DNA from 2 places in the Pseudobacillus sp. 179-B 2D1 NHS genome. Region 2 is predicted to be linked to the other one. Evidence: riboswitches for the same ligand, from Rfam matches in the RefSeq annotation. Region 2 holds a riboswitch; the other holds the start of a gene.
What was found. Region 2 has a riboswitch for cyclic di-AMP ahead of ACH0BF_RS01925 (TrkH family potassium uptake protein). Riboswitches for the same ligand answer to the same signal wherever they lie in the genome.
Positions count from the first base shown of each region.

Region 1: another riboswitch for cyclic di-AMP. It lies ahead of ACH0BF_RS17565 (APC family permease); the one in region 2 lies ahead of ACH0BF_RS01925 (TrkH family potassium uptake protein).

Region 1 covers NZ_JBIQDP010000019.1:39,036-42,602, forward strand. Annotated here, with positions in the region: gene nfsA (oxygen-insensitive NADPH nitroreductase) at 1-684, opposite strand, end outside; gene ACH0BF_RS17560 (hypothetical protein) at 893-1,084, shown strand; cyclic di-AMP (ydaO/yuaA leader) riboswitch at 1,253-1,394, shown strand; gene ACH0BF_RS17565 (APC family permease) at 1,613-3,442, shown strand.
Region 2 covers NZ_JBIQDP010000001.1:359,721-388,709, forward strand. Annotated here, with positions in the region: gene ACH0BF_RS01870 (aldo/keto reductase) at 1-465, opposite strand, end outside; gene ACH0BF_RS01875 (thiamine pyrophosphate-binding protein) at 673-2,289, shown strand; gene ACH0BF_RS01880 (hypothetical protein) at 2,310-2,543, shown strand; gene ACH0BF_RS01885 (HNH endonuclease) at 2,770-3,690, shown strand; gene ACH0BF_RS01890 (AraC family transcriptional regulator) at 3,836-4,708, shown strand; gene ACH0BF_RS01895 (aminotransferase-like domain-containing protein) at 4,798-6,144, opposite strand; gene blaOXA (class D beta-lactamase) at 6,311-7,108, shown strand; gene ACH0BF_RS01905 (amidohydrolase) at 7,526-9,148, shown strand; gene ACH0BF_RS01910 (DUF3311 domain-containing protein) at 9,328-9,519, shown strand; gene ACH0BF_RS01915 (sodium:solute symporter family protein) at 9,519-11,015, shown strand; gene ACH0BF_RS01920 (sporulation protein) at 12,576-12,971, opposite strand; gene ACH0BF_RS01925 (TrkH family potassium uptake protein) at 13,005-14,321, opposite strand; cyclic di-AMP (ydaO/yuaA leader) riboswitch at 14,471-14,611, opposite strand; gene ACH0BF_RS01930 (LysE/ArgO family amino acid transporter) at 14,955-15,557, opposite strand; gene ACH0BF_RS01935 (aminotransferase-like domain-containing protein) at 15,657-17,084, shown strand; gene ACH0BF_RS01940 (YcxB family protein) at 17,176-17,709, opposite strand; gene ACH0BF_RS01945 (hypothetical protein) at 18,146-18,304, shown strand; gene ACH0BF_RS01950 (ATP-binding protein) at 18,337-19,248, shown strand; gene ACH0BF_RS01955 (hypothetical protein) at 19,223-19,345, opposite strand; gene ACH0BF_RS01960 (PepSY-associated TM helix domain-containing protein) at 19,775-21,130, opposite strand; gene ACH0BF_RS01965 (DeoR family transcriptional regulator) at 21,160-21,735, opposite strand; gene ACH0BF_RS01970 (DUF1259 domain-containing protein) at 22,064-22,447, opposite strand; gene ACH0BF_RS01975 (DinB family protein) at 22,827-23,321, opposite strand; gene ACH0BF_RS01980 (GNAT family N-acetyltransferase) at 23,458-23,988, opposite strand; gene ACH0BF_RS01985 (YetF domain-containing protein) at 24,365-25,063, shown strand; gene ACH0BF_RS01990 (hypothetical protein) at 25,205-25,423, opposite strand; gene ACH0BF_RS01995 (hypothetical protein) at 25,504-25,803, shown strand; gene ACH0BF_RS02000 (FAD-dependent monooxygenase) at 25,968-26,705, shown strand; gene ACH0BF_RS02005 (WG repeat-containing protein) at 26,912-28,126, opposite strand; gene ACH0BF_RS02010 (TetR/AcrR family transcriptional regulator) at 28,359-28,943, shown strand.

The DNA.
Region 1 (3,567 bases), on a different contig from region 2:
TGCCCGCCGTGGCTCGGATAAAAAAGCTGCCATGCCGCTCGTCCAGCCTGCATCTTTCTTATTTGTTGTACGGCTTGCATAATATTTATGCATTTGCTCGTCATACTCAGGAAGTAGGCGACTATACTTTTCCTCATCATATACATCTTCATGCAAAATTGCCTTCATTGGCAAGCGTGGCTTTACTTCGTTTGATTCTGCTGGCACACCTACCGTCAATCCAAATAATGGAATCACATAGTCAGGCAATTGAAGCAAGTCGCTGATTGCCTGCGGATTATTACGAACCCCGCCAATATAACAGATGCCATATCCTTTGGATTCGGCGGCTATTACAAAATTTTGGGCAAGTAGAGCCGTATCGATAACAGCTACAAGCAGATTTTCTGCCGTGCTACCTTCGAATTTTTTCCCATGAAGGGTAACGGCTTTTTCCAGACGTTTTAAATCCGCACAGAAAACAAGCGGCAAGGCCGCAGATTCAAATTGCTGTTTATTTTTAGACAGCTCTCCAAGCTTCAGGCGCTTCTCCTCATTCTTCACGCGCACAACGGAATAAGCCTGCACAAAATGAGAGCTTGCGGCATGTTGGGCAACTTCCAACAACTCGTGAAATACTTCATCTGAAATGGGTTCGTCTGTGTATTTTCGAACAGATGCATGAGACTTCAATAAATCTATCATCTTATCCTTCCTTCCTTGTTTGCTTCGTCATATAAAAAGCGTATGTATAGACCTGTTCTTCTTTTAACGTAAATCACCTTTTAAACGCTGTCAACGTTCCTGCTCTCCTCCTCTAAAATCACCTCTCTTTGTTTCCATACATATAGTAAAAGAAGAACCTTTCATAGCACGCTACTCGTGCTTATGAATTCACAGGCAGGTGTAATAATTGAGAAGAAGATACAATCCTTACTCGTTACCTCCATGGCTTCGAACAGTCCGAGCGGTCTGCTGCCAGCTAGCCGTTCCATTTTGCATATTTCAGGGGATTCGAACGATCTTTTTTCCAACGACATTTGATGTGATACTGCTATCTATCCTCGTGTTACTTGCTGTAGCTCTTTACCTTGAATGGATTTAAAAAGACGTCTTGTATGAGCAGACGTCTTTTTAAATATGTATAGATTTAAGGAGTTCTATTCTTTCTTTAGCTATTCAGCCAACTAAAAAAATAATATGAATTTTCTCTTTACAAACCAATCTTTCAGGAGTATATTAGCTAAATAAATTTTATATGTAAACTCAATTATACCTTATATCGCTTAATCCCTAAGGAGTGGGGGACCCATTTTTGTGCATCGTCACTTGGGGTGAATCCTTCATTAAGAAGGTAGGGCTACTCTCATGGCCCGAACCCGACAGCTAACCTCATAAGCGTTTGGAGAGGAGGTTTGCTTTGTGTTGTCTTAAAAGAGCACTAAGTAACACCTTAGTGTTCTTTTTTGTGTTTTCTTTAGAATTAAAAGCGCTCTGTGAGCTTTTACTAGGATTGGTAACGATCAAAGGGGGAATTATAATTTTATCAACTTTTTACAGAAGAGCTTTCTTACAGTAAAAATAAACGTATGCTTTCTCACTATATGATTGATTTACTTTTCTGGAGGTCATCATGACACGTTATTCACTAATGAAAAAAGCCTTAATTGGCAAGCCGCTTAAAACGAGTGCACTAGGAGAACAGAGAATCAGTAAGTTAAAGGCGCTGGCTATTTTATCCTCAGACGCCCTTTCGTCTGTAGCTTATGGACCTGAACAAATTTTAATTGTGCTGTCTACAATCGGTCTAGTTGCTTTTTGGTATTCTGTTCCTATTGGCATTGGAGTACTGGTTCTCTTAACGGCCTTAATTCTTTCGTATCGCCAAATTATTTATGCCTATCCGCACGGTGGTGGGGCCTACATTGTCTCGAGAAACAACTTGGGAGAAAATGCCGGACTCATTGCAGGAGGCTCCCTATTAGTAGATTATATTTTAACCGTAGCGGTGAGTGTATCAGCCGGAACCGACGCTCTCACCTCTGCTTTTCCGCAATTGCACGAACATAATGTATCTATTGCTGCTTTACTAGTTGTATTAATTACGATTTTGAATTTACGAGGGGTAACAGAATCTGCTTCTGTTCTTGCTTATCCAGTATATTTATTTGTAGCCGCCTTACTTCTTCTTTCAGCCGTAGGTTTATGGAAAATTGCAACCGGACAAATACCGAGTGATCTGCACTCTCCGATCGGAACAGCCGTTCCTGGCATCAGTCTGTTTTTATTGCTCAGAGCTTTCTCATCCGGCTGTTCAGCTCTTACTGGAGTAGAGGCTGTTTCTAATGCGGTTCCTAACTTTAAGGAACCCGCTGCTAAAAATGCAGCAAACACCTTAATAATGATGGGGATTATCTTGGCGATTCTTTTTTCTGGCATTATGTTTTTAGCTTATTGGCTAGGAATCACTCCTAAAGCAGAAGAAACAGTGGTATCACAAATTTCGTCTGAAGTATTCGGTAGAAATTTCATTTATTACTTTGTTCAAGGAACTACAGCTCTTATTTTAGTTCTTGCGGCTAATACTGGTTTTTCTGCTTTTCCATTGCTAGCCGTTAACTTAGCAACGGACAAGTATATTCCACGGATGTTTCTCATGCGTGGAGACCGGCTTGGTTACTCAAATGGAATCGTCACGCTCGGCATCATGTCTATTCTACTTATCGTGGCTTTTAGGGGGGAAACTGAACAGCTTATTCCATTGTATGCCGTTGGTGTATTTATTCCCTTCACCCTTTCCCAATCAGGCATGATTGTAAAGTGGGTAAAAGAGAAGCCTGTTGGCTGGACGTATAAATTAACAGTTAATTTAATCGGCGCGCTCATTAGCTTAACTGTTGTGGTGATTTTCTTTACCACTAAGTTTTCTCAAGTGTGGCCTGTGCTAGTTTTCTTACCGATTATTATCTTTATGTTTCATCGAATTAAAAGTCATTATATGGCAACAGGTGAACAACTGAGAATTAAATCTGGAGAAGAAGCACTTCAATTTAAAGGAAATGTCGTCATTGTCCCGGTTGCCGGCATTACAAAGGTAGTTGAAAATTCCTTAAATTATGCCGAACTAATCGGTGATACTGTCATTGCTGTTTACGTCGCTTTTGACCGTGAAAGCGAACGACAAATGGAGGAGAGATGGAGAAAGTGGAAGCCTAATGTCCGTCTTGTTACTCTGCATTCTCAATATAGAAGCTTAATGAGGCCTCTCGCCCGGTTTATTGACATAGCCGTGGAAAAAGCGAATGAAAGGAACCATACCTTAACCGTACTTATTCCACAATTCATTACGAAGAAGAGATGGCAGGACATATTACACAATCAGTCGAGCTTACGTTTAAGAATCTACCTTCTTTATCAAAAGAATGTCATTGTCACTACCGTCCCTTATCGATTTAAAAAATAATCTTTACTCAAATTACGAAACACCTCTTCGAGAGGATGACAGGGCTTTGTGCATATTCCAGAGAAGAAGAGCTAAAATTAACCATTGCAAGATTGATAAGAATTGACTATAATTCTAGTGTCAAT
Region 2 (28,989 bases):
AGGCTTTACGTCGCACTCTTTTAGAAGGCGTTCCAAATGCTCAATGTCAAAATTACAAACCCCGATTGCTTTTACACGGCCGTCATGATAAAGCTTTTCCAGCGCTTTGTATGTATCTACGTACTCATCATATTTTGGAGTCGGCCAATGGATCAAATACAAATCAACATACTCAAGACCCAATCGTTCCAAACTCTCCTCAAAAGCGCGGAGTGTATTCTCATAGCCTTGATCGCTATTCCATACCTTTGTCGTTATAAACAGCTCTTCACGAGGTACGGAAGATTGTTGAATCGCTTTTCCGACACCCGTCTCGTTTTGATAAACCATTGCTGTGTCGATCGATCTGTAACCCACTTCAATCGCTTTGGCTACAGCAACAGTTGCTTGATCGTCTTCCACTTGCCAAACACCAAATCCAAGCTGGGGCATCTTTAAGCCGTTGTTTAATGTCACAAAATTCATTAGGCATGTCTCCTTTATATGAAATATAAATGGCTTCTCCATTTCAGGTACAGTACTAAGAATAACAAGAGGAGGGATTATTTTCAATTAAGGCAAACCGGCAGACAAAAAAACAAGCTTCTTTGAAATATAAATTTAGTTATGAAGCTTTAGTGAAAGAATCAATGTAATAAGGAAACTAAAAATAAAACTGGGGGTTGATGCTTTATGGAAAAGACGACACGAACAGTAGCCGAATTGATCCTTGACCAGTTATCTTTATTCGGCGTCAAGCGGATTTATGGAGTAGTTGGGGATGCTATTTTTGGCCTTATTGATGCAATGGCCAAGCAGGATAGAATTAAATTCATCGCAGTCAAGCATGAATCAACAGCAGCCTTTATGGCATCAGCAGAAGCAAAGTTAACAGGCAATCTGGGTGTCTGTATCTCTACAATGGGTCCGGGAGTCGCTAACCTATTGAATGGGTTAGGAGACGCCTATGCTGATCAGGTACCCGTTCTTGCTATTACCGGACAAGCCCCCACTAATAAGATCGGGACAGCTTATAAGCAATATGTAAATCAGCAGGAGCTGGTGAAGCCATTTGCCTCTTACTCTGCAAACTTAGCGAACCAGGATGCAATTATTGAACTTTTACAAAAAGCAGTGCAAACCTCTATGGGCCAGCGAGCTGTGAGCCACCTTTCTGTTCCAAAAGATCTTTTAGACAAAACGACTGTTGTTAAACCAAGACAACTGCCGGCTGTGATAGAAGGAGGGGACACTTTCACTCAGGAAAGCTTGGATCAGGCAGCGGCCATCATGAAAACAGCCAAGCGCCCAATGATCCTTGCAGGTGCTGGTGCATCCACCGATCCAGAGGCAATTGAACAACTCGCTGAACAGTGGGGGGCAGGTATTCTTGTTAGCCTGGGCGGCAAAGGGTTATTGAACGAATCCTCTCCGAACCTTTTGCAGGGGATCGGCGAAGGTGGAAATCCTTATGCGCCAGAAGTATTCAAAGAAGCGGATGTTGTACTGCTTGCCGGCACTACATGGTGGCCTGAAGGATATGTGCCAACTGATGCGCGGATTATTCAAATCGATAAGAATTTTGATAAAGTGGAAAAAGGCATCCCCGTGGAGCTCGGAATTACTGGTAAAACAGAGGAAGTTGTCCCACTGTTAATAAAGAGCCTTCAAGGATTTTCACATTCTGCCGACTGGTTAGCTCGCTGCCGTGAAGCTAAAGAAAAGTGGGCTCGTCAAAATGAACAGGAAAGTCATACTTCCGGCTCTCCAGTTTATCCTTCGACCATTGTCCGGGCGATCGAACAGACAGTAGATGCAGATGCTATTCTTACACTCGATACAGGAAATGTCACTGTCTGGATGAACCGTAACCTACGGCAAAAAGACCAGACTGTTCTCTTTTCAGGGTATTGGCGAACTATGGGCTTCGGCCTTCCAGCTGCTATGGCCGCGAAGCTTGAGAAGCCGGAGAAACAAGTAGTAGCTGTTGTTGGGGATGGCGGACTGGAAATGACGCTGGCCGATCTCTTAACAGCTACACGCTATGAGCTCGACATTACTGTCATTGTAATGAATAATCATGCCCTGCAAATGGAAAGAGATAAACTGAAAGCAGCCGGTGAGGAGGAGGTAGGCGTGGAGCTGACCAACCCGGATTTTGTTAAAATAGCTGAAGCCTGTGGCTGGAAAGGTTTTCGTATCGAATCAGATTCGAACTTAGACGATGTTCTTCAGGAAGCATTCAATACGCCTTCCCCTACATTAGTAGATATTCGTACAGAGCAAGCTGTCTTCCCGGGCAGTAAATAACGAAAAGCTGTGGCCATCCATTGCCACAGCTTTTTGCTTTGAAAATAATTATTTATGATACTCCTCCTTCGGATTATCACCCATTTCCTGATAAAAATCTTCTACCCCAAGATATTTATGGAAATAGACTGCCTCAAGACCGGGCGATGTCCGCTTTCGTTCAAACCATTACAAATGTGACTTATCTAGAATCCATCGGCCGTATTAACATGCGAGAGGACAATGGAAAAATCTATTATTATCGAGAGTCTTAAGGCGATCGGAGAGATAAAATTTACTCCGTTAAGCATAAATGACACGATACTTTTGGCCGTTACTTTCCCCATGAGTCGTCCGGAGAGACTTATGAGCTTTTTGGTCTGCACAAAACTAAAGAATAGAAGGTGCCTGAAAGAGAACAGTTAGAAAGTAAAAGGAGAAATGATGTATAATCGAATGTAAATGAATTTTTTAATTTACCTATAGAATTGAGGATATCGTATGAATAGCTTTATTGTCATGCAAGGCCACACTTATCAAGAAGAAAAAGAGCAAGGTATTATTTGGTCTCCTCAAAAAGATAAAGGAGGCAATACCCCGCATTCATGGTTGCGTATGACTGAAGTGAAAGAGGGTGACAGAGTCTTTCATTACGTAAAAGGAGAGATCGTTGCGATCAGTGTTGCCTCATCAAATTGTCAAGAAGCGACCAAACCAGTTGCTATGCAAAGTTTTGAGCAATGGGGAGAAAACGGCTATTTAGTGCCGCTTCATTATCATGAATTAGAAGTACCTTTAAACATACGTACGAGTTTCGATGCATTGCGTCCTCTGCTGCCGCTTAAATATTCACCTTTCCAACAAGATGGCAACGGAAATCAAGGGTACTTATATCCATGCAATGAAGAGTTAGCCATTAAATTGTTAGAACTTATTAGCGACCTTAATATTTACGAAGTAGAACTCGAACAGCTTGAATTAGCCATGGGCATCGTTCGTCAAACAGAGCGCAATACGATTGTACCGATGATTGCTGAAACGGAAGCAGAAGCAAAAGCGAAAATTCGTTTAGGTCAGCAAAAGTTCAAACGTGAATTATTACCATTATGGGAGCATAAGTGTGCACTTTGTGGCATCGAACTTCCTGCATTATTACGAGCAAGCCATTCGAAACCATGGAAAGACAGCACTGATATAGAGCGGCTAGATCCGTTTAATGGCGTGCTTTTATGTTGCAATCATGATGCTTTATACGACAAAGGCTATATTGCCTTTGATGGCCGGGGGCGTCTGCATATTTCACCGCAAATACCCGAAATAGATTACGATAATTATAGGCTTCACCCTAAAATGAAAATTGCTCGCTACGAAGAAAATAAACCCTATTTTAGATGGCATAAAAAGAATGTTTTTCGGCAGTAACATGCTAACAGAAAAGGTATAGAGGAATTGGCCTCCTTATGCCTTTTGCTTTTTCTACATAACACCCCTGTCACAACAAAGCATGAAATGACCGGAAAAGAGTTTCTGAAATGTATAAGATGGAAGCAAGGGAGTGATGGACATTATGGCATGGATCGTATCGCTGCAGAAGGCAATCGATTATATTGAAGAGCATTTGCTCGATAGTGACCTTTCAATCGAAAGGGTGGCAGAAGAAGCGAATGCGTCCGCTTATCATTTCCAGCGCACATTCGCCATTTTGACGGATATGGCAGTTGGAGAGTATATCAGAGGCAGACGCTTGACACTGGCGGCACAGGAGCTGACCCAAACTGACAGCAAGGTCATTGATCTGGCCTACAAGTATGGATATGAAACTCCCGAATCCTTTGCTAAAGCTTTTCGCAGGCAGCATGGCATGACGCCAACTGAAGCAAGAAACTTTAGAGGAAAGCTGAAATCTTATAACCGCCTGACAATTCAGGTGAGTCTGAAAGGAGCAGAACCCATGCAATATTCAATTGTAAAAAAAGAAAGTTTCCACGTGACAGGGGTAAAGAAGGAGTTATCTTTAGAGGATGGAAAAAATCTTATCGCCATTCCAAAGATGTGGGATAAAGCGAACAATGACGGAACGGCTGACAAACTTCTTGAATTAAATGACGGCGATATTAAAGGGATTCTTGGTATATGTGTAGATAAGCGCAATACAAAGCCTGACAGCATGGAATACTGGATTGCTGCTGCTTGTGAAGGCCATGCATCTGATAAGCCTGGCAACTTTTTGAGCATGGAAATCCCGGCAGCCAAATGGGCGATATTCGAAGTGCATGGCCCTATGCCTCATTCCATGCAAAATGCTTGGAAGCAAATTTTCTCGGAATGGTTTCCCTCCAGCGGCTATGAGCATGCGGGTGCGCCAGAATTAGAAGTCTATTCAGCTGGAAATCCAACAAGTCCAGATTATTACTCAGAAATTTGGATTGCGGTCAAATGAGGAAAGAAAAAAGATTGCTGTTAAGCAATCTTTTTTCTTTCTAGTTTATCAACACTACGTACGCCTATGTTCGACGAAAGTGATTAAAGCTAGCTTTTACCTGAACTTACAAGCAAACCTATTTCCTCTCCAATCTTCCTAATCCCGTCCTCAATCTTTTTATCCTCTACTTGAGAAACACTTAAGCGGATGACATTCTCCTTTTTATACAAGGGGAGATACATTCCGGTCGCATCTTGGACAAGCACATTCTTTTTCTTGAGGCCATGGACGAGGTGTGCTGCTTTCATATGAGAAGGCAATTGAATGGTAGAATAAAAACCGGAGTCAGCACCAGTGAATACTACCTCGTTTGGAAGATAGTTACGAAACGCTTGTTTAAGTATCTTTCCTTTTCTTTTATAGACTTTCCTAAGCCCCTCAATGTGAGCATTATACATCCCGCTTTGAAGATAAATTTCTAATGCACCTTGGGTCAGTACAGGGGTATGAACATCCGCAGCAAATTTAGCTTTCGCAAATAATCCTAGAAGGGCATCTGGCAGGACGGCTGCTCCCAGTCTCAAGCCGGGTAATAGGACTTTTGAAAAACTTTTTGTATAAATAACTCTACCGGACGGATCATACGCAAACATAGGATCAGCCTTTTTTCTTGTGTCAAGATCTCCCATGTAATCATCCTCAATGATGAATACATCATATCTTTGTGCCAATTCCACAATTTTCTTTTTTTCCTTGTTCGTATAGCTGTATCCAGTAGGATTTTGAAATCTAGAGACGGTATAGAAAAATTTAATTAGCCTTTCTTTGAATACTTTTTCTAAATATGCTAGATCAATACCATCCCTTGTCATCTCTATTCCAATTGCCTGTAAGCCACGGGAGCAAATAGAATCAATAAAGCTGAAATGGGTCGGCTGCTCCACACAGATTTCCTCTTTTCCATTTGGAAAGGGGAGAGCTACAAGAATATCAAGAGCCTGCTGGGAGCCAGAGACCACACAAATTCTTTCCGGGGGCGTGAAAACTTGCAGCTCTTGCAGCTGCCTGGAAAGCTGATAGCGCAGTGACGGTAGGCCAAGAGGTTCTGCGTATTGAAACATTTCTTCCTTGTATAGTTCAATGGCCTGGTTAATACAGTGCTGATAATCGCGGTAAGGCATCTGCCATTTATCAGGACCAGCGGATGAGAAATCAATGAATTCCTGCGGAGGATTAGACGCCAAGTTCTGGCTGCCTACAAGAAAATAACCACTTTTGGGAACTGAATAAATTTTATGCGCTTTTTCTAGTTCATTGTAGGCTTTAATAATTGTGTTAATGCTACAGCTAAACTCTTCTGAAAGTGAACGAATAGAGGGCAACTTCTCACCAGGCTTAAGCCGGCCATCGGCTACTCTACTCTGAATTTCATTTATAATCTCTTCGTATTTCATCTCTATAAAGCCCTCCATCTTCGCCATCTGTATGGGCACAGATGACATTTTTAGCCTCTACCATGAAAGAAGATTTCCCTATAGTATAAATTACCAGAAGGGGCATGTAACTTCAGTAAAAAAGGAGGAAATCACATTGAAAATGTACGACTCTAAGAAAAGGCCAATTAGAAAGTTTATTCATCTAGCCATACTCTTTTTCGTCTCCGCCATGTTGGTTTTCACAGGTGCATCAAAAGCAGCGAATGCGGAAGTTCAAAAAACAAAGAAGCTGGAAATTGAAGAATTGTTTAATGGCAAAGACGGCACAATGGTACTTAAGAACTTAAAAAACAACCATACTTACGTGTATAACAGTAAAAGAAGTACAAAAAGACTGACACCTGAATCCACCTTTAAGGTGCCTAACGCTTTAATCGGACTAGAAACAGGCGCTGTAAGGGACGAATATGAAGTAAAGCGCTGGGATGGAGTGATCAGAGAATTTGAAAGCTGGAATCGGGACCACTCGTTAGCTTCAGCCATGCGAGAGTCAGCTATCTGGTTTTATCAGGACTTGGCGAGAGATATCGGTGAAATGAAGATGCAAGAAAACATTAACCGAATCGGATATGGAAACAAGAATCTATCAGGAGGTATTGATAGATTCTGGCTTGATAGCACATTGAAGATTTCAGCAATGGAGCAAGCTGAATTTATAGAAGACCTTGTAGAAGAAAAACTGCCATTGAAGAAAAAAAACCAAAAAACAGTTAAACGAATCATGATACAGGATGAGCAGGACCATTACACGCTTCATGGGAAAACAGGAACAAGGCTTTCGGACATGGGATTGGGCTGGTATGTGGGCTTCATAGAGACAAAAAAAGAAACTTGGGTATTTGCCGTTAACCTCAGCGGATCAGGTACAGAAGCTAAAAATATTGCTATTGAAGCATTGAAGCAAGTGAACATTATCAGATAAGAGGGTTGATAATGATGCATGAAAACTTAATTTAAAAGGATTGAAAGAGCCTATCATAAATTAATATAGGCTCTTTCTTTTTCATCTAGCTTCTGTCAAGTTATCGTCTATAATCCGATTTAATAAATATATTAATAAAATAATATCCCTGTATAAACCCGTGATTCTTTTCATTTTCCACTAATTAAATTATACAAAGATAACTATATTGTAGTATTTATGGTGAGTTCATCCAAAATAATAGGTGTTAGCTTCAGCGTGTATTCTAATGTTTAGATTCATTCTCCTCATTAACAAATTGTCCAATTAATAGGAGAAACAACCTTACCTTTTGGGTATTATCTTTCCTATCATTTCATGCTATATTTTTCAAATTACCAATAATTGATAGAATGTTTCAAAAATAGGAGGGATTCGATGAAGGCAGATATCGTTTTTTTGAACGGTGAGGTCATGACTGTAGATGAAAAGGATTCTATTCAACAAGCCATCGCAATCAAGGGAAATAAAATTTTGGCTGTTGGTTCTAATGAAGAGTTGCAAGCATTTGCAAGCGAAGGAACACGAGTAATTGATTTGAATGGAAAGTCATTGCTTCCCGGTATCATTGATGCTCACTTACATCTCATCCTGTACGGCGTTTTCCAATTGAACTTAAGCTGCAAAGAGCCAGACATGCAGTCAATGGATGCCTTATTGACTGCGTTAAAGAAAAGAGCCGCTAATACACCAAAGGGCCAGTGGGTGCGGGCCTGGGGCTTCAACGAAAGAACGATAGACGAAAAACGCTACCCGACTCTAGAAGAACTCGACTCCATTTCCACGGAACACCCGGTCGTGATCACCAGAACGTGTGGCCATATCGGTGTCGCCAACAGCTATGCCCTTCAGTTAGCCAATATAGATGCACATACAATCAATCCCCAAGGTGGCAGCATAGAAAAAGATACGGATGGCAACCTTACAGGACGCCTTATCGAAACCGCTTATATGAAAATGAATGAAACCGCCAGATACACTCCACAAGAAATCCAGCAAGCTATTTCTATCGCTCAGCAGCATTTTATAGAGGCAGGAATAACAAGCGTACATGAAGCAGGAACCTTTAATCAGGAAAGCTATCGACTCCTCCAGCTTGCCTCCCACAGCGGTGACCTAAAAATCCGTGTCTATGCCATGATCGGCACGTTGAATGACTGTAAACAATTCACCTTGAATATGATGGAGGCCGGTGTCATCACAGGTACGGGAAATGAGTTTTTCAAAATCGGTCCGGCCAAGCTTTTCACAGACGGCAGCAGTACAGGGCCAACAATTGCGACTAGGGAAGGGTACACGAGCAATAAACAAGACCATGGCATACTGTATTACTCGGAAGATGAGATCTATGAAGTATTAGGAGAAGCCCATAAGCGAGGCTATCAAATAACTGTTCATGCTCAGGGAGACCGCGCCATTGAGATGTACTTAAATGTTGTGGAAAAGGCGCTGCAAGAAGTTCCCCGGGAAAATCATCGGCATCGCATCGAACATGCGGGCATTGCAAGCCCTGATCTGCAAGAGCGAATGAAAAAGTTAAATATAATCCCTGTGCCGAATCCGCCATTCCCGTATGAATTTGGAGAAAGTTATCTACATAACTATGGAAGCCGTGTGAATTACATGTATCCAGCCCGTGATTTTATCGACGCAGGAATTGTAGCTGCCGCTGGATCCGATGCTCCGATTACGACCTGTAATCCATTTATCGGCATCTATACAGCCGTTAACCGCTGCATGAAAAACGGCACTTCGTTCGAAGAGGCTCAAAAAATAAATTTGCTAGAGGCGATTCGTATGTATACCTATAACGGCGCATACGCCAGCTTTGAAGAAACCATCAAAGGCAGCTTAGAAGCGGGTAAACTGGCTGATTTGGTTGTCTTAGACCGCAGCATCTTGAAAGAATCCGAGGAAAATCTGAAAGATATTCAGGTCGAACTAACGATGATAGATGGTGAAATTGTTTTTGAGCGGACAAAGGCAACTGCACGTTCATAATTAAAGGCTCGATACCCAACAGATTGGGCAAAACAGCTAATAACAGGACTTGTCATCAGCCAAAGACCATCAAGGGGAAAATGGAGCGACAACCATGTTCCGAACAGAGAAAGAAGGAAATACTTCTATAGACTAAAAGCTCCTATGGACAGCGCACTATCAATAGGAGGAGTGGAATTATGATTAAACTATTGCTCATTGTGCCTTTCATCGGAATATGCTTCTTGCTGCCATTTGTCAATAAAATTGAACCGTATGTATTGGGATTGCCATTCCTGCTGTTTTGGATCGTATTATGGATGATTTTGTCATCAGCTATCCTGGCTATCGTCTATAAGTATGATCCTGCTAACCAGGGAGGCGAAGAATAATGAACATCGCATTGATTATCATATTCGCCTTCGCTGCGATTGCTCTCTTTCTCGGTATTCGAGCCACACATGGGAAGAAAATGAATGTAGATGAATTTGCCGTTGGAAACAAAGGGTTCGGTACCCTTTTTGTTTTCCTGCTGATCGCTGGTGAGGTATATACAACTTTTACCTTTCTGGGTGGCAGCGGATGGGCGTATTCAAAAGGTGCAGCCGCATTCTATGTCCCTGCCTATATTTGTCTGGCTTACGTCGTTTCGTATTGGATCGTTCCGAACATTTGGCGCTATGCTAAACAGCATAACATCATCTCTCAGCCTGACTATTTTGCTTCAAAATTTAACAGTCCCATATTAGGTCTGGTAGTGAGCTTTATCGGAACGATCGCGTTGATTCCTTACATCGTCATCCAGCTCAAAGGTCTGGGAATCATCGTCTCAGAAGCGTCTTATGGAAGTATTAGTCCGCTTGCAGCAAGTACGATAGGAGCTGTCATTGCTACTATATATGTCGTTATTTCAGGAATTCACGGATCCGCCTGGACTGCCGTTCTTAAAGACATCATGATTTTGTTTGTTATCGTTTTTCTTGGACTATATATTCCTTTCCATTACTTTGGTGGAATTCAGCCTCTATTCAAAGCGGTAGAAGCAGTCAAACCTGAAAGCCTCGTTTTATCAACTGAAGGGTTGAGCATTTCCTGGTTCGTGTCTACGGTGATCCTAAATGCCTTCAGTTTTTATCTATTGCCGAATTCCTTTTCCGTTGTTTTATCCGCCAAGGGAGAGAAGTCATTGAAAAGAAATGCGATCACCTTGCCTTTATATACCTTGCTCCTGTTATTCGCATTTTTCATCGGCTTTGCAGCTATCATACAGATCCCGGGGTTACAAGGAGCGGATGGAGATTTATCTTTACTGCGTTTAACTCTTCAAACATTTGATCCATGGGTGGTGGGCATTGTCGGAGCGGCTGGCTTGCTCACAGCCTTAGTTCCAGTCTCTGTGATGTTAATGTCTGCTTCCATTGGATTAATGACGGGATTTTATAAATTGATAGCCCCCAAATCTTCTGATCGTCAGCAGTTGATTGTTTCCAAAGTCTTCGTTTTAGTCATTATCGTCATTGCGTTCGTTTTCACGATTACAGGCGGCAATGCTTTAGCAATATTGAATATTATGTCTTACAGTTTAATTGCCCAACTTGTTCCGGCATTGTTATTCAGCTTTTTCAACCAGCGTGCCATGAATAAGTTCGGTGCCATGGCAGGAATCATTACGGGAGTTGCCATCGTTTTATATGCAACGGTTACATCCGCTAAGCTGGTTGATTTCTTCCCGTCTATTCCTCCGGTCCTTAACGATATCAACACAGGAGCCATTGCGGTAGCGGTCAATGTCATTGTAGCCATAATTATCAGTCTAGGGACCAATCATTTAATCCATTCTGAAACAGAACCCGTCTACCAAGAACCGTCAAAAAATCTTATGAAATAAAGGAAGGAGGCGATCCGCTATTCAGGATCGCCTTTATATGCATTTATGTAGGTATATAGGTTAAAAAATGATAGTACGACAAGAAAGGAAGGTGGTATAAAGCGGCGATTGTCATAGTATTATCCATTACTATCATTGTTGGCAGCATTGATCATATGGTATTTGTTTCCGCTCATTTTCTTGATCGGACTTATTATGTCTTTAAGAGAAAACGAGTGAAACAAGAGGGAGGAGGCACTCTTGTTTCTTTACCTAGACCCGGAGTATTCAAATGGCTGTAAACAACCTGGGCAGCAAATAATTCCACTTACATACTTACAGAAGTAGATTGGCTTTTAGTATGCGTTAGAAAATAGAATAGTCTCTGTAATTATGTAAACTAATAATTCTTTGTCTACTTTAACGATTCAACGTTTTCTCTCAAAGGATAAATACAAAAATTCCCCAAAACATGTATCCATGATGTTTAATGTTCTCTAAATTCAAGGAGCAGCAGAAGTTCATCCAAAAACACCTCAAAGGATTGTCAAACAAACACATACCCCCAGAGCGCATTTTCTGCGTGACTATTTCGGAGGTTCGTATTAAAACGCTGCAAAGAAAGAGGTCGAACTTAAATGAGTCGAATTGTATGGATTATCATGAATGTTGTGACCGGATTATTTGTTGCTTTTTCTAGTTTTATAGGCTTTTTAATTAGCGGAATAGCAGACACGGATGAGCCCACAAATGATTATCGCATACTGATCTGGTTACTAGTTTGGATTATTGGCTTAGTTTTGCAGTATAAGTTAGAAACTAGATTACTCGGCATAATTATTTCACTCATTCCCGCAGTGTATTTCATATACGTTTATATTTCTGTGATATATGTAGCGCCAAGCTAAGGTGAAAGATCGGCAGTTAGTGAGACAGTCATGCGCGAAGTAGAAGTATACAAGGATTATGTAAAATTTGCGAGATAATAATTATTAGGAGGACTAAAGGGGAGAAGATTAGTTAGACCATGTTATTTACGTTTTATTTTAGTTAACATAATATAAATTATAGGAAGTTAAATCATTTTATCTCATCTTAAAAGTATACTATTAATATTGAGATATTTTAAAAATAAAACGAGATGCTTTTTAAGCTGATTTTTTATACTGATTTTTTATTGATTGATCATTAAACACGACTTATTAAGCCGACGGTCATATTCTTTTGTAAACATGCCGCTTAATAATCCATCTTTTTTAAATTTGCTAAAGCTTTTGCTGCGCTATTGCTTGTTGTAAAATTTTTTATCCTTTTAATCCGTTATAGAACGTTCATTTTTAACATTCTTGATTGATTGGATCTTTTTTTATCCAAACCATCTCCCTTGCCGATAATTCATCCTCTGACAAAATTATGAAAAAATACGCAGAAGACATAATTAGGAACTGAAACAATTTTATGATGAGTTACCTCCCTCTTATCCACTTCCCTTTTTTAACCATTTCATGATTTTGCCAAAAGCAAAACAAGGCATCTTCCTGAACACTCAGGGATGCCTTGTTTTCGTCACTGTTAATGCATTTATCTTAAAATTTTAATTTCATCGTGTTCCATGCTTTTGGCTCCATTGCTAAAAACGACTCTCGTGTGAAAACAATATGAGCGGCTATCAGATGAAGAATCTAATTCAGCTGGCAACAGGAACGTGAATGGGATTTGATCTGATTCTTTGGAGACAATTGATTTTGACATCAGTCTTGTCACAGCCCCTTCAACCAGTTGCTCCGTTTGCGTCTTGCTGTCTGTGACGACTAAATCACATTCAAGCCTCTTAATTTCCTGTTCAAACCACCCGCCTTCAAGAGAGAAGTATCCAGTCACTTTTTCTCCTGGAGCAAACTCTCTCTTATCTAAAACAAGGTGAATGTGTGCTGAACCAATACGTGAAAAGCATTGGCTGATTAATTCTCTAATCACGATCCGTAAATCCTCCTGCATAATGGCATAAACTTATCCAATCATTATTTTTTCTTCTGTATAACGGAACCGATCAGGCTGACGGTTCAGCGTAAGTGCTACTGCTAACGTTAAAGGGCCTAACCTTCCTGTAAACATGGCGAGTATGATGACCACCTTGCCGATAGGAGTTAAATCCGGTGTTAATCCCATCGATAGCCCTGTTGTGGCAAAAGCTGACGTAGCTTCAAAAACAATCATCAAAAATCCCTTGCCTGTTTCCGTAATCGTTAAAATCATTGTTACAATAACAACAACTGATAGGCTGCTTAATATAATCGTAAGAGACTTATAGATTAATTTATAATCAATTCGTCTTTCGAAAAAAACAACCTCTTCCTTCCCTTTAATCTGGGACATGACCGCTCCAACCAGCGTAGCAAAAGTCGTTGTCTTAATCCCTCCACCTGTAGAACCAGGAGAAGCACCAATAAACATTAAAAAGATAATCAAGAACAAAGATGTATCTGTCAAATCAGCAATATTTAGTGTGTTCGATCCCGCTGTACGCGCTGTTACTGATTGATACAAAGCGCCTAAAAACTTCCCCGTCCACGATAAAGGCTTCAATGTTTTTGTATTGTGAAATTCCAACAAGAAAATTAAAACCGTTCCTACTCCAACTAGCAAGAAGGTTGTCACCAGAACAATTTTTGTGTGTAGAGATAAGTGTTTTCTCTTCCGGTAGTCATACAATTCGTTCATGACGACAAACCCGATGCCTCCCATAATGATTAACGAGCAGATCACTAATACAACGATTGGATCATCTACATAGCCGGTTAAACTTCTAAATTCACCCATAAGGTCGAATCCTGCATTATTAAAATTGGAAATAGCATGAAAAAATCCATAATACATCGCTTTCCCTATCGGCATATCAAAAGAGAAACGAATGGTAAGCAATATCCCCCCGATAAACTCACAGGCAAGTGTGAAAAGCAAAACCCGCCTTACGAGTTTAACAATCCCTTCAATGGCCGGGGAATTAAAAGCTTCCCGTAAAATCAATCGTTCTTTCAAAGAAATTTTTCTTTTCACCAAAAAAGCAAACAGCGTTGCAACCGACATAAAGCCTAGCCCCCCAATTTGGATGAGGCCCAAAATAACAAGCTGGCCAAAGGTGGAAAACGTGGTGCCTGTATCAACAACAACCAGGCCCGTTACACACGTGGCAGACGTGGATGTAAAAAGGGCATCTAAAAAGGATAGGCCCTCTCCGTTTTTTGTCGCCGCTGGCAACGTCAAAAGATAAGCTCCTAACAAAATAACAAGAGCAAATCCGCCTGCTAAGATCTTAGGGGGATCCATAAAATGATTGGATTTGCTGTTCACGATAGTATCTCCTTCACTTCTCAATCCTAAATTTTTCTTAAAGGGCAATGGACTAATATTGAAAGCAGGGCAACAAAAAAACACTAAGAAGCCCTACTTAGTGTTCTTTACACAACACAAAGCAAACCTCCTTTCAAAACGCTGATGGGGTTAGCTGTCGGACTCGGGCCTTGAAAGTAGCCCTACCTTCTAACGAAGGATTCACCCCAAGTGCTATGCACAAAAATGGGTCCCCCACTTCCTCAAGAATTAAGCGATATTAGGTATGATTTAATGTAAACATTAAATTGATAATAGCTACTATACTCTCGGAAAAACCATTTGTAAAGATAGAATTTGCAAATTAAAAGTCCTGAACCTGCCTGTTTTACCATTCAGTACAATAAAACAGGCACCACCATAAAAAAAGCCTGCATTTTTTGCAGGCTTCCTCGCTTTTTGATAAATCAAATGGCTCTTATATTTATGGTTCATGATCGACAAGAAGATGAGATAGCCTCTTTCTATGTATCCATATATATCGTTCAAATTCTAACTAGTATTCTCATTGTGACAAACGATAAAAGAAGAGTCTTCACTAGACATAATATTGTTATTGTTTGCTGTTTGTCATATCAATCCAATCAACAGATAAACGGCAGTTCCCCAGATAAATAGACCAGAGCATTTGTTGAATATATTCATTAACCCTCCTGTACCATCAAGCTTTTTCATAATCGCACCTGCAATCGTCAATCCAAAAAACCAAATCCAAGACACTGTCACACAGGCGATTGTAAAAAAAACTTGCTCTGTGCCAACATATCTTAATGCACTTGTCCCGATCACTCCCACTGTGTCTAAAATAGCATGAGGATTTAGTAAAGAAACAGATAAAGCGAAAATAATTTGCCGCCGGATTGATAATGCTTTATTCTCTTCCGTATCCATTGGCGCAGACCGCCAAATAGCGTACCCCATGTAAAGCAAAAATAAAATTCCGACGATCATGAGACTAACCCGTAGCCATTCAAATTGTAAAACAATCACGGATAGACCAAACACGGCTAAGATAATTAAAAGTGTATCGCACAATGCAGCTGTAATAGCCGCCGGCAGTGCTTGAAACAGTTTTGGCTGTGTGGCTCCTTGCGAAAATACAAATACATTTTGCACGCCTAAAGGCAAAATAAGACCAAAGGCTAAAATGATCCCGTGGATAATGGCATCCATGTCATCAACTCCCTTCCAATTACTATCGTACTATGATACAACTAAAAGAAAACAGCCAATTGGATGGTTTTTTATCCACCCAATTTAGGAGGGGATTCAATGAATTGGAAACCCAACCGTCATTCTCATTTAACCATCCAAGAGCAAATTGTAGATTGGATAAAGATTCAGATTGAACGAGGGGATTGGACAGTTGGCACAAAAATTCCCACGCAACGCCAGCTGGCAATACAATTTAACGTCAATCGGAGCACTGTTCAACTTGCGCTTGATGACTTAAGAGCAGATGGTTTTCTCGAATCGAAAAAAGGGTCGGGCGTCTTTGTGGCCAATAATTCGTGGAATGTGCTTGTGAATAGATCTCAGCCGAACTGGCAGCAGCATATTGAATCCAGTATTCACAAACCAAATTACCATACGATTCAGCTTATCAATGAGCATGAGCAGATGGATCATGTCATCCGCCTTGGAACAGGTGAGTTATCCCCCGACTTACTTCCAACAAAACAAATGGAACAGTCGTTAAAAGAAATCTCGCTCAATCCAAAAGCCATCGGTTATTCCTCTCCTCAAGGAAGCGAAAAGCTTCGCGTCATTCTATGTAGCTACTTAAAAAAACGAGGTATTCAAACAGCGCCGGAGAACATTTTAATTGTTTCAGGCGCCCTTCAAGCTCTTCAATTAATCGCTGTTGGTTTATTAGAAGCAGGCTCCATTGTTTTTCAGGAGCAGCCATCGTATCTAAATTCCATTCATCTCTTTCAAACTGCAGGCATGCGCATGACTGCAGTTTCAAGGGATGACCATTTAGCAGACAAATTAAGGACACTCAAAAGAAAAAGACAATCTTTATTTTACTGTGTGCCGACCTTGCACAATCCGACCGGACACAATTGGTCGATGAAGGAAAAACAAACACTATATCATGCATGCAAAGAACTGCAAATCCCGATTATTGAAGATGATGTCTATCATGAATTATTATTCGACTCCACTTCGCCTGCCATAAAGTCGTTTGACACGTCCGGTCAAGTGCTTTATATCGGCAGTGTATCCAAAACGCTCAGTGCGGGATTACGGATTGGTTGGGTAGTTGCCCCTTCTCCTGTTATTAAACGATTAGCTGATATTAAAATGCAAACGGATTACGGCTCAAGCGCCTTTTCCCAAGAAATCGTTGCCCATTGGATAGCAACTGGTTTATACGAAAGGCATTTGGTTCAACTTCGAGAACAATTGAAAAAGCGGGCGGCATTTGTAGAAGGAATTTTAGAGCAGCGATTTCAAAAAATAGCTACGTGGAAAAAATCTGAGGGTGGCTTCTACATATGGATCAGGTTCCATAAACCTATCGTAAATAAGGCATTATTTCTAAATTTGTTGAGTCAGCATGTGCTGATTAACCCAGGATATATATATGAAACAAGAGACTTACATCATATCCGTCTTTCCTATGCCTATGCGTCATTAGAAGAATTAAAAGAAGGACTAAATATTTTAACAAGATTAGTGGAACAGGAACATTAAAAAAGAGTCATTATTTTGATTAAAGAATAATCAAAATAATGACTCTTTCTATAGAGTAAAACCACGGATAACAAGGAGTCTATTTAAGCTCTTACTTACTAGCGGCTGAAGAAATTCGTTGATCCATCCTACGCTGAAAGTTTTTCTGATCCGTTTCATTCAAGAATGAACGTTTCGGTAGAATATAGGCACTCATAGTACTAAAGAAGAGAAAGAAATATTGGTCATTCTCTTCTACTTTTTCTATACTGGACCAACTAACCTGGCTTTCTCCTGCTCTGTTCGTTTCTATAAACCCCTCATCATTAAATGTAAATGTATGCTCCCCTAACAAATTCTCATTATTGCCCTCGTTAAAGCTTTTGTTTATATGGCTCATAACATGCCAGTAGAAATATTTTGGATAAAATATCATCCATACGACTGAGACGAGCATAAAGACAATGGAGAATCCAACCGAAAACTCTCCTGCAACCAAAGGAAAAATAAAAGGCAGGATTAAGAAAATAATTGGCACAAAAAATTGTTGCCTGAATAAAGACTGCTTTATAGTTTTAGAATGCTTAACGTAATGAAGATTAAACGCTAGGTAATCATCTTTTGTCAGCTCATATTTAATTTCCATCTTCGTCCCCCCTATGTCTTTGCTAGTCTCCAGATTATCGTTAAAACAACTGAGTAGAGTCATTATATCGTAGAAACTTAGAATGTATACTAAAACCTGGCAGTAACCCTACTTACAAAAATTCTTGTATTCCCCCCTAACTATTTTCAGGAACTTGCGAGGGAGCCTTTTGAGAACAAATCTTTAGTGGGCAGGATCCCCATCTGGCGTTTCAACATAATCAATACTAAAAGCTCTGTCAAACCGTTGAGCCTTTACCTATTTTCTTCCCTTTTCAAGCAATAAAAAAAAAGACCTTTGTCAATCTTTAGAGATTTTCTATCTTTAAGTTTAACACTATAAAGAAACACAGCCCAAACTAGTGTATAATAAAAAAAATTACAAAAACCCCATAAAATGTATTTACTAACCATCATAATAATCGGAGGATGCAAATATGACTCATAATGACACTGGAACTATTCAGAACATTCTTGATAATTATATCGATTATCGAAATCTTATTCCGAAGCATAATGGATTTGTATTTAAATTTATAAAGAAAAACAATGAGTTTATCCATACATTTGCAGAAGGTGACTTTCTAAAAAAATAGAGATTCCCCCCTCGATAATTGTTGGTAAAACCTTGCATGACTTCTTACCTGAAAGTCATGCAGATGAGAAACAATTTTATTATGAAAAAGCTTGGAATGGCAGCATTATTAATTATGAAGGAAACCTCAATGGATTCTATTATCTTACTTCATTAACTCCAGTAATTATTAATTCACGAGTCATTGAAGTAAATGGGACAGCCATCGAGATTACAGAGCACCGAAAGAACACCCTCAAGATTCAAGAGCTAGAAAAGCTTTCGTTAATTGGTGAATTAGCAGCTGGGGTTGCCCATGAAATTCGAAATCCTTTAACGTGTGTAACCGGTTTTGCTCAAATGATTAAGGAACTTTCAAGTGATAAAACAATAGATAGTTATATGGACATTGTTCTTAGAGAATTAAATAGAATTAATGCCATTGTAAACGAATTCATCTTTATAGCTAAACCGAAAGAAAACATGAAGATTAGGGAAGTGGACATCAAGGCTTTGGTCTCTCATGTTGTAGAATTTATGAAGCCTCAAGCTACTTTAAAAGGTATACATCTTATTAAATCCATTCATTTCGATCAGACATTTACTATTCAATGCGATCCTAATCAGATAACACAGGTGCTAATGAACTTGATACAAAACGCGATTGAAGCCACTACTGACCCTGCCACGCAAGAAATAGTTATTTCCCTTAAGAATATGCATGGTGAGAGTGTCTCAATAGAAATTATCGATAAAGGGAGCGGCATTTCACAAGAGAGACAGAAAAGACTATTTGAGCCTTTCTACACAACAAAAGAAAAAGGGACAGGTTTAGGCCTTATGATGTGTAGACGAATTATAGAAAACCATAGCGGTACCATAGAAATTAATAGTCAACTCGGTGAAGGAACGACCGTCATAATCAATTTGCCTAAAGCTTTTAATCATCATCAAATACAGGGTTAGCCACGCCGCGGCAATGATAATCAGCAACCGGTAACCTAACAGCTGGTGGAGGAGGATATTCAACTACTCTTCCTCCCAGCTGTTCATTAAGAATCATGCACCCGCTCCCCCTTTGAGGTGCCCCCCGCTTAAATTTTTCAACTCCCATAGTCTTATGCCGCTTCTCTGACATTCTAATGCGTTATACCAGATGATGCTTTCAATCTTCGGAAAGTATTCATTTCGAATTGGCCTTGCATGTTCTTTTCTTTGAGTACATTCAAAAAACTAACAAAGCGGGTGGGTTGTATCCGGAATCGTGTTAGGAGAGAAAATACCAAGGGATAAACCTTTCATTAGCTCAATGGCCTGTCTTACCCTCAACGGGAAAATAAAAAGGTGCCTAAGATGGTGCCCGTTCTGTCCAGTTTTTGTCTGAATAAAATACGAGCTCTTGTCGCTTTGGAATAATGATCGATCCAGTTACGACTAATAACTTTGATAAGTGAAAAAAAGACTGATCCACACACGCTCGTAACATATTCAATTAATTTACAATGCTTATGTTTTTCCGCTTAAGGTGAATGATCCATTCAATAATACCTACGATAATTAAGGAAATACCAAATAGAGGCATGATCAAACCTAAAGTTACCATAAAGATGATAAAACCAATCGACAGACCACTTGATATTTTTGGTGGAGCTGAGAGTTTCCCCTCTTTTTTGCGAGATAGCCACGTTTTAATTCCCCAAAAAATGACGAATAGGAAGGTTAGACAAACAGCTAAGTTAATCAGTTTATTTGGCCAGCCAAATAAGTGACCTTCATGTAGCGGGATCCCCCATGTAAACCATTTGGCTAAAATGCCATAATCCTGATAGCTCACTTTTGAAATCAATTGTCCACTATATTGATCGAAGTAAGTTGTCATTTCATCATACGGGCTAACATCCAAACCGGTTACACCAGTATTACTCCCCTTAGATACTGTATATACCCCGGCTTCACTCATTGGGTAAACAATTGAATATGGTTTTAAAATATGGGAGCCCTCAATCTTATTCATCAATTGTTGAACACTTAACATATTGCTTTTATTTGGCCTATCCATCATATTCGCCATATCATGATGTGCATGGGGTTCACTTGATGCGGGCGCCTCATTTTTACGAGTAGCCCATGGAATCTCACTCATATCTGAAGCCGGCGGCTGTTGTTGTAAAATGGGAGTCCCGATAGAAGGATACTCTTGAGCTACCGAGTATATAAAATTCCCCATAAATGCTGACCAAGGCAAGCCGGTAAAAATAATCACAATCATTGGAATGGTAATAATTGTTCCTGCGAACGCATGCCATTTTTTATTTTTTTGTCTCTTCGTTGGATTCTGTTTCTTCTTCAATGCCCGTCCCTTAAATGTCATGTACATACCAGAAAACATTAAGAAGATTGCCCAACAGGCAGCTAATTCAACTAAATAATTTACAATGGTTCCACCTACAAAAAGCGAACTATGTATTGATCTCATAACATTTGAATAGGTATACGCCGCGTTTTGACTGCCAACCATTTGATAATTATCATCTAAAAATACATATTTTTGGTCGCCGGCTTTATTTGTCATTGTTAAGCGTGTAGTATACGGTTCTTCTAATACCATAATCTTTGAAACAGAATAGCCTTTATATTGCTCTACTGCGTTCTCAATGCCTTCATCAATTGATAATTGTTCGGTTTTATCGCTCTTCCCAAAGAATAGATGGTCGTAAGCACTATTTTCCACATTTGTATAAAATAGATAACCAATACCGCTTAAGGTCAATGTGATTAATAGCGGTGCGATAAATAAGGCTGCATAAAAGTGCCATCTCCATAAACGATTGTAGTTGCTTTTTTTCACCTCTAAACCCCCATCAAATATCTATTTTTCTACTGTTTTAAATGGCAGCAGCCTTTGTCATGCATTTCACTAGTTATAGCTTGAATAGCTTCTCTAAAACGATATATTTGTCCGCCAAACCCTAATTGGAACTGTTTAGCTTGTTTGGTAGATTCAAAGGCAATAACTTGCGGCTGGCAACAATTCAAATTAATATCTGCATTCAAAAGAAAGCTTGCTGTTTTAGCACTTATCGTTGTATCTTTTAAAAAATCATGACAAATAATTTGAGAGACGTCATTTTCTATATCTTGAAACCGAAGAAGTCCACAATGAGGACAACAAGCTTTCTCCACGTGCTGATTCTTTTTAATTAATTGAACAGATAGTCTTGTATTTGCATCCTTATAGCAATAAGAACAAGTATTAGAAGAAACATAGCTGTTGGCAATAAGAGTAATTCCATTAGATGTTTTAAACACTTTCTGTTGATCAATTAAAGGTTTTAAGTCTCGGTAAACCGTCATTTCGGACACTTCTAATCTTTTGCTGATATCTGAAACGCGCAGTGTCTCTTCTTTTTCTAACCACGTTAAAATTTGTTGTTGCCTTTCTATCGGTAACATTTTATCCCACCACTCTTTATTAAATAACAATCAGAACTATCTTCAAATCACTTATTCTGAAGACCTTTTTATTCACAAATCACAGTTAAAGATTCTATGATAGATCATGTGAAAAAATGTGAGTATACAACATCATTTATAACAGCTAAATGTGAGAAAAGAATGAATAGCATAAAAGTTTCTTAAATAAATGAAATTACTACTGATCATCTCGATAAGTGAAAAAAAAGAGCATGTTTTGAACAATCTTCTTTCAAAACATGCTCTTAATGTATTCAAGTTACTTTATCTGTTTCGCAAGTCGAAAGAAACAGCTCCTCATAAACTATCAAAAAAATTTAAGGCCGGCTTCTTTTGCAGCCTCAAAGCTTTCTCTAGCAAACTCAAAGGGGTCCATTCCAACATTCTCCCAATGCATATACATTAGCCGTGGTTCTTCAAACAGCCAGTGGTTATGAAACGCTGTTACGATCAGTCCTCTTCTTCGTAATGCATCGAGCATTGGATTAACTTCTCTTTGGAGGAGCACAGTTTCCCCTAGGTTAAGACCATTATTTTCAAAAGATAACATAAATGGAAGAGCTACTGGAGAAAGGGTCCTGCGGCCTAAAATAGTTGCTCTAATATCTCGCAGACGCATAATTACACAAGCAGGGGTCGATTGAATTACTTCACCGCCGATAATATCTGCAAGTCTTTGACAATTTGACAAATTTATTCCTCCCTTCATTGTGTTATACTATAGCTTATGAAGAATATGGAAAGCTTGTCTAGGCAGATCAAATAAGAGGATTAATAAAATATTAATTATTAAAATAACTGAGGTGCTCGTCTGATGTAGCTTTCGAATAAAGTTTAATTGAAACAATGTTATTAATTTTGATAAATGAACAAAAAAGAACATGTTTTGAAAAAAAGATTGATCAAATCATGTTCTTCTCATGTTAAACTGAATTTCGTTCCTTCTTTATATCGAAACAATAGAGCTATCTGCTTTTGTTCTTAAAAAGACAGTAATTGCTTAATTATCGTTTTGATAGGTGATTATTAACGTGGTTTAATTTCAGCAGTTAAATAAGCAGCATAGCCCCCTAATCTAAACCAGGCAATCCCAGTATATCCGTGTTCTGAGGGACGTAGCCAAGCAGACGTAACATTGCTACAATTTGCCCTTTGTGATGAAATTCGTGTGTAATTGAATGAACCAATAATTGGTGGGGGGTTTTTCTCACAAATCCACTTTCCGTTCTCCAAGGAAGCTTCTTTTCGATAACTGTATTCAACTCTTCAATAGATTTTTCAAATACTTGTTCTACATATGCATCCGCTTGTTGAAAATAACGTTTAATATCTTCTAGTTGCATTTGATTAATTTCTTTTCTTGAGTAAAGTGGGGTAGTTGTCGCTGAAAGCACAAAAGAACCTAACCAAGCATGATAACATCCCGCTATATGAAAGAAGGAATCTTTTATACTTTGAAAACCAAAGTCAAGTTCCTTGATAAGCTCTTCTTCCGTTAATTCTTTACACTGGTCTAATAAAATGTTTCTTGTTTGTTTTACCCATTCATATTCTAATTTCTCCATTGCCTTCCCTCCCATTAAATTTTCTACCTTTTTTACAGTTAACAGCTCTCGAAATATTCTTATTTTACTGTAAAAAAATAAAAGATGAAATGAAAAACCAATTTCATTCCATCTTTTTAAATAGCTAAACAATTCCTTACAACTTTACACTATCTATTTTCCACTCTTCCTCTAGAATAGCGTAATAATACTCATCCCACCATTCATTTTCCTTTGGGATACATTTTTTAAAATATCCTTCCCTTCTCATTCCAATCTTCTCCATAACTCGATATGATGGAATATTCTCTGGTTGACACGTTGCGATAATCCTATGTAATTTCATTTTTTCAAAACCAAATTTTAAAACCGCTCGTGCTGCTTCAGAAGCATATCCTCTATTGTGATATTTTGGGTTAAACACCCACCCAATCTCATAAGTATGCTCACCAAAATACTTTAAAAAAACGATGTGTCCAATAACAATATTCTCGTCTATTAATACAACAGCAAATTTCTCAGCCGCATCATCCTTGTTTTTATTTATAAATTCTTTTACATCTTCTTTAGTCAAAACACCTTCTGGTATGTATTTCATTACATTAACCTCAGAAGTATATTCATAGACAGCTTGCCAATCATCGAATGTAAATTTACGTATTAATAACCTTTTTGTTTTTATGTTCATTACATATCCTCCAATAAAAAGACTACTCCCCTAATCCTTGTTTCGATATTAAGACAAAAATAACCTCTAAAAATTATCATTCCCTCTCCAATTAAACTGCCCCTTAGTTTAATTTTAATTGTTATGCATTCATATCCCTTTCCTCCTATAAAGTAAAAGAGGGCACCAAATAACAGAACAGCTGCCCGCTGCCTTCATATTTTGGCGCCCTTATTTTCCATTGGGGTATTTATTAATCTGTTATATTTTAACGAACTACGGCATACTGATCATTTCTATATTTTTCAAAAAAATCAATAGAAGATACATCAAATTTTAAAAGTTTGGAACAATACGTAGTAATTTACTTTCCATAATGAATGAAAGGAGTTTAACTATGTCGGTTCCAGAACTAGTTCTAAGGCTTTCTATTTCTTTTATTACTTTATTAGTTTTAACAAGGCTTATTGGAAGAAAAGAAATTTCCCAAATGACCTTTTTTAACTTTGTATCTGCTATTTCAATCGGTACTATAGGGGCTTCTCTTGCTATTGATAACTCACTAAGTATTCGTAACGGACTGATCTCTTTGTTAGGCTGGAGCGCTTTCACCATCTTTCTCGGATTTCTAGATATAAAATCTAAAAATGCACGTTATGCTATTGTAGGACAACCAATCATTCTTATTAGAAAAGGAAAAATTATGGAAAATACTCTCCGCAAGGCGCGGCTAGATATAGATTCTTTAAACACTTTATTACGAAAGAAGAACGTATTTTCCACCTCTGATGTTGATTACGCAATTTTTGAAACAGATGGCACTCTCTCCGTAATAAAAAAGGAACCAAAGCAGACTTTGATTGAGAGCGGCATGAACACCCCAAAAACTAATACCGATTTTTTCCCTCTTCCTATGTCTGTGATTTCTGATGGCGAAATTGATAAAAAGAATTTAGAAAAGTTAAATCTTAACGAGGAGTGGTTAGATCAACAACTACAATCAGCTGGTATCAATTCTATTTCCGATGTCTTCTATGCTGAAGTTCAAAAAGATGGATCACTATATATTGATAACAAAAATGATGTATTTCATTAGGTTTACAGCGTCTTGAAGAGGGCCTCACCCTCTTCCCTATACTTCTGTTTAAATAACATCCTATCCAGACATCCGAACCTGCTGACTTCTTATCACGTTAAGCACCTTACCACCCTTCCAAATAATTGTGTCATCTTCACATTATTTAGGCGTCACTTTCGTCAATGGTCCATCGATAACTACACAATCTGCATTTTCAATTAAGTCGATTTCTGCTGTATTTTTAAGGTTAGGCTCTTTCACCAAATTGCCAACACTTTTTAAAAGGCCGGGAGCTTTGCTGTTTTTTTCTTCCTTCCAATTTTTCCTGAACCAAATCCAGTATGTAGCCATACCCCCAACTGAATAAACGACAGCCACACGAACCTCGTTTGTATATTAATTCTAAATGAGTTAAAATGTGTAATTAATGTTTTTATAAGTGAAAGATGAGGCAAGTTATGAAAAACAATAAAAGATATTCCTGGCTTAGTTATACTTCGTTGACCTTAGGTATATTATTAGCTGCTTCACCAGTCATCCATGCTCGTTCTCCACTAGCATTTGACTTAATGATCGCCTTTTATGTTGGTATTCCGACAGTACTTATCTTAAGTATGACCTCTTTGTTTAAAAGATCTGAGAAGAAACTTTTAGCTTTTTGTAGCCTTGTTTTAGCTATCGTTATGCTTGTTTTTGTAGCTCTTCTTCTCTATATTCCGTATCACAAGTTTGATAATGTTCTATATTTTATTATGTAAATATCACTAGTCACCTTCTCATTTCCAACGAACTGCGACATAAACATATTAATACTGTCGTAGATAATAAAATTGTTCCGTGCAATCATTTTTTTGAAGATCACTATCCAATAAAACAAGAAAAAGTGGACAACGGAGGATATTAAAATGAAACGGGAGTTACAGTGCGTCTAGAAGATGGAAATGCCATAGAAGGTGATGCACTTATAGCAGCGGATGGGATCCATTCCGTCGTACGGAAAAAATCCCTTTCAACCATAAATCCGCGTTATTCAGGTTATACTTGTTGGCGTGCTGTGGTGAAGCCTCCAAAAGAATTTGTCATACCCGGGGAATTTACCGAAACATGGGGGTCGAAAGGACGGTTCGGCATGGCCCCTCTGACAAATAATCAGATATACTGGTTTGCATGTATCAACGCACCTTTTCAAAGCAAAGACATGTCAGCTTTTACAACGAATGAATTGTCTCATGCCTTTCAAGATTATCATTTCCCTGTACCTGAGTTAATCAAATGGACAGGAGACGAAAAACTCATATGGAATGACATCATTGATCTCAAGCCTACCAATCGCTTTGCTTTGGATAAAATTCTGCTGATTGGTGATGCAGCTCACGCCACTACTCCTAATATTGGTCAAGGAGCAGGTCAAGCCATTGAAGATGCAATCATACTAAGCAAAATTTTAAAGTATAAGAAGTGTAGGGAAGAAGCATTTCTTGAATTTGAAAATTTAAGAATGCCAAAGACAAAAAAGGTTATCAATCTTTCATGGCGCATTGGAAAAGTAGCGCAATTAGACAATCCCTTTCAAATTAAGATTCGTAATGCAATCATGAGAAGGCTGCCTGCCAAAATACAAGAAAATCAATTAGAATCCGTTTTCCACACCGATTTTTAATTACTTGGATTAGCATAATCAGCCTTAGATTTTCAAATGACTTTATTAGTGTAACGAAGTATCTTGCACCAAAATTAACCAAGTACATTTTTGCCCCGTCCTAAATCCAGGACGGGGTTATGCTTGTTTGGCTTTTTAAATTACTTTATTGTCCCGTAGCTCTTTCAAACTTTTTTCATTGAAAGGGTGCCGTTCTTCCAGATGCTTCAAAACGCATCATTGATAAAATCTGCGAATAAATCCTTGTCATTCGTTATCACATTTCCCCAAACTACTTTTCCTTTTTTATTTATATATTGCAGCTTGTTTCCCTTCTTCACGAGAGCCAACCCACTTTGAAAATTACGCGCATCGCTAAATGATTGATTGAATAGTTTCTTTCCTGTTTTATTAATGAAAAAATATTTGTTGTCTTTGGATACTAAAGCTACTCCCTCATTAAAATCTGTAGCTGTATCATAAATGACGGGAATAACTATTTCTCCAGTCTGATTAATATAACCGCTCCTAACGTAGGGATCTTCTGCTTGTTCTGGTGTTAATCCAACAACCGCCATCCCTTCTGAAAATGGGCTGGCACTGTCAAACCGGGCTTTGATGACAATTTCTCCATTGTCATTTACATATCCCTCGCCTTCAAAAAAGTCATCAGTATAGTACGGAATCAGTCCTTCGTTCCCATATTTCCATTGTATAATCTTTTTTTCTGTAGCGTCGACGATAACCTTATTATGGTTATCTACTAAATCGACTATCTCAAACTCTTCCTGTTCATCGTCTTCTTTAACAGTGGTAACGGCAAAATAATCCTTATAAATATCCCTAACGACCTCGCCTCTCTTAGGTGTAAACACCTTTTTGCCGTTTTTATCTAAGACGACTTGTTGATTTGTTTTCTTGTCAGTCGCAAATATATATCCTTCCTCTATAAAATCATAGTTATATTTTGGAGAATGAAGATTTTGTCCTTTGTTAGTTAAGATACCCGTGCTGTCTGCCTTTTTATCATAATAGGTGACTTTTCCCATATTGAAATCCAGCTGATCATTTGAACCGCCGTATAATGGCAGCTCTCCTTCACAGTTTTGAAGGTATAAAGGGATTTTCACCTTACCACTTGTATCTATATATCCATAATGTTTTCCATCCTTGCTTACCATCGCTAATCCTTCTGAAAAGTTTTGTGCTGACTTATACAGATAAGGAATCATCAATTGTCCCTTCTGATTTATAAAGCCATACCTTCCATCTTTTTTAACAAGATAGAGCTTAGCTTGTGTAAAAGACTCTGTTTCTTGTGCCTTGCGTTTTTCCTCTTGAGTTTTTATAGAAGATTCATCATTGGAGCAGGCGATAAGCGTTGAAGAGACTAACACACTCAAAAAAGACAGAGACAGCTTGCAGAAAAGTTCTCCCTTCATACATCCTCCCTTTATCATTTTGGTATTATTTTGAATCTGGAATCCTTCGAGCAACTATATCAAATTTTTCTGCCATTACGGCCATTCACCTAAAAAAGAGGCTGCTTTCATTCTGCAATTAAAATAAAGGCTGTCTTTCATTTATTTTGTATATGAAAGAATTAGCTTGCTTGCCGGTCCATTCTCTGGTAAATTAACTTACGAACGTTCGTTAAAAAAGAGGTGATGGTGTGTGAGAAGCAATAAAATCAAAGGAGCAGCACTCAAGTATTTTACCCTCCATGGCTATGAGGGAGCTTCCCTATCGCAAATTGCTGAGGAAGCAGGGATAAAGAAACAATCGATTTATGCTCATTTTAAGAGTAAAGACGATTTATTTTTACAATTACTTCAAGATGCAAAAGAAGTAGAATTATCTTCAAAGTTGCAATACTTTAATGAAAAAGCGGTCAATCACCCGGAGAAGGATCTGTACGGTTTTTTAATTATGGTTACACAGTTATTTCAGAAGGATGAATATATGAAATTTTGGCTTCGAATGTCCTTCTTTCCCCCGGATCACTTATTGAAAGAAATAGAGAAGAACATTATAGATATTGAACAGCAAGTAAAAGAGTCTCTTGAAAAGAAATTTAGTGAATGGATTGAAGCAAAAGTTATTTATGGAACAGACCCCCAGATACCAACGATTGCTTATATAGGTATCATCGATGCGATTATGGTGGAGCTTGTTTATACGAATAGCTTAAAAAAAGTTGAAGACAGGTTGGAAGCTTCATGGAAAGTGTTTTGGAGAGGGATCTCGTTGGAGCGATAGAATCAATAAAAGTTTGTGAGAAAATTTTCCCGTGAAAGCAGAGGTG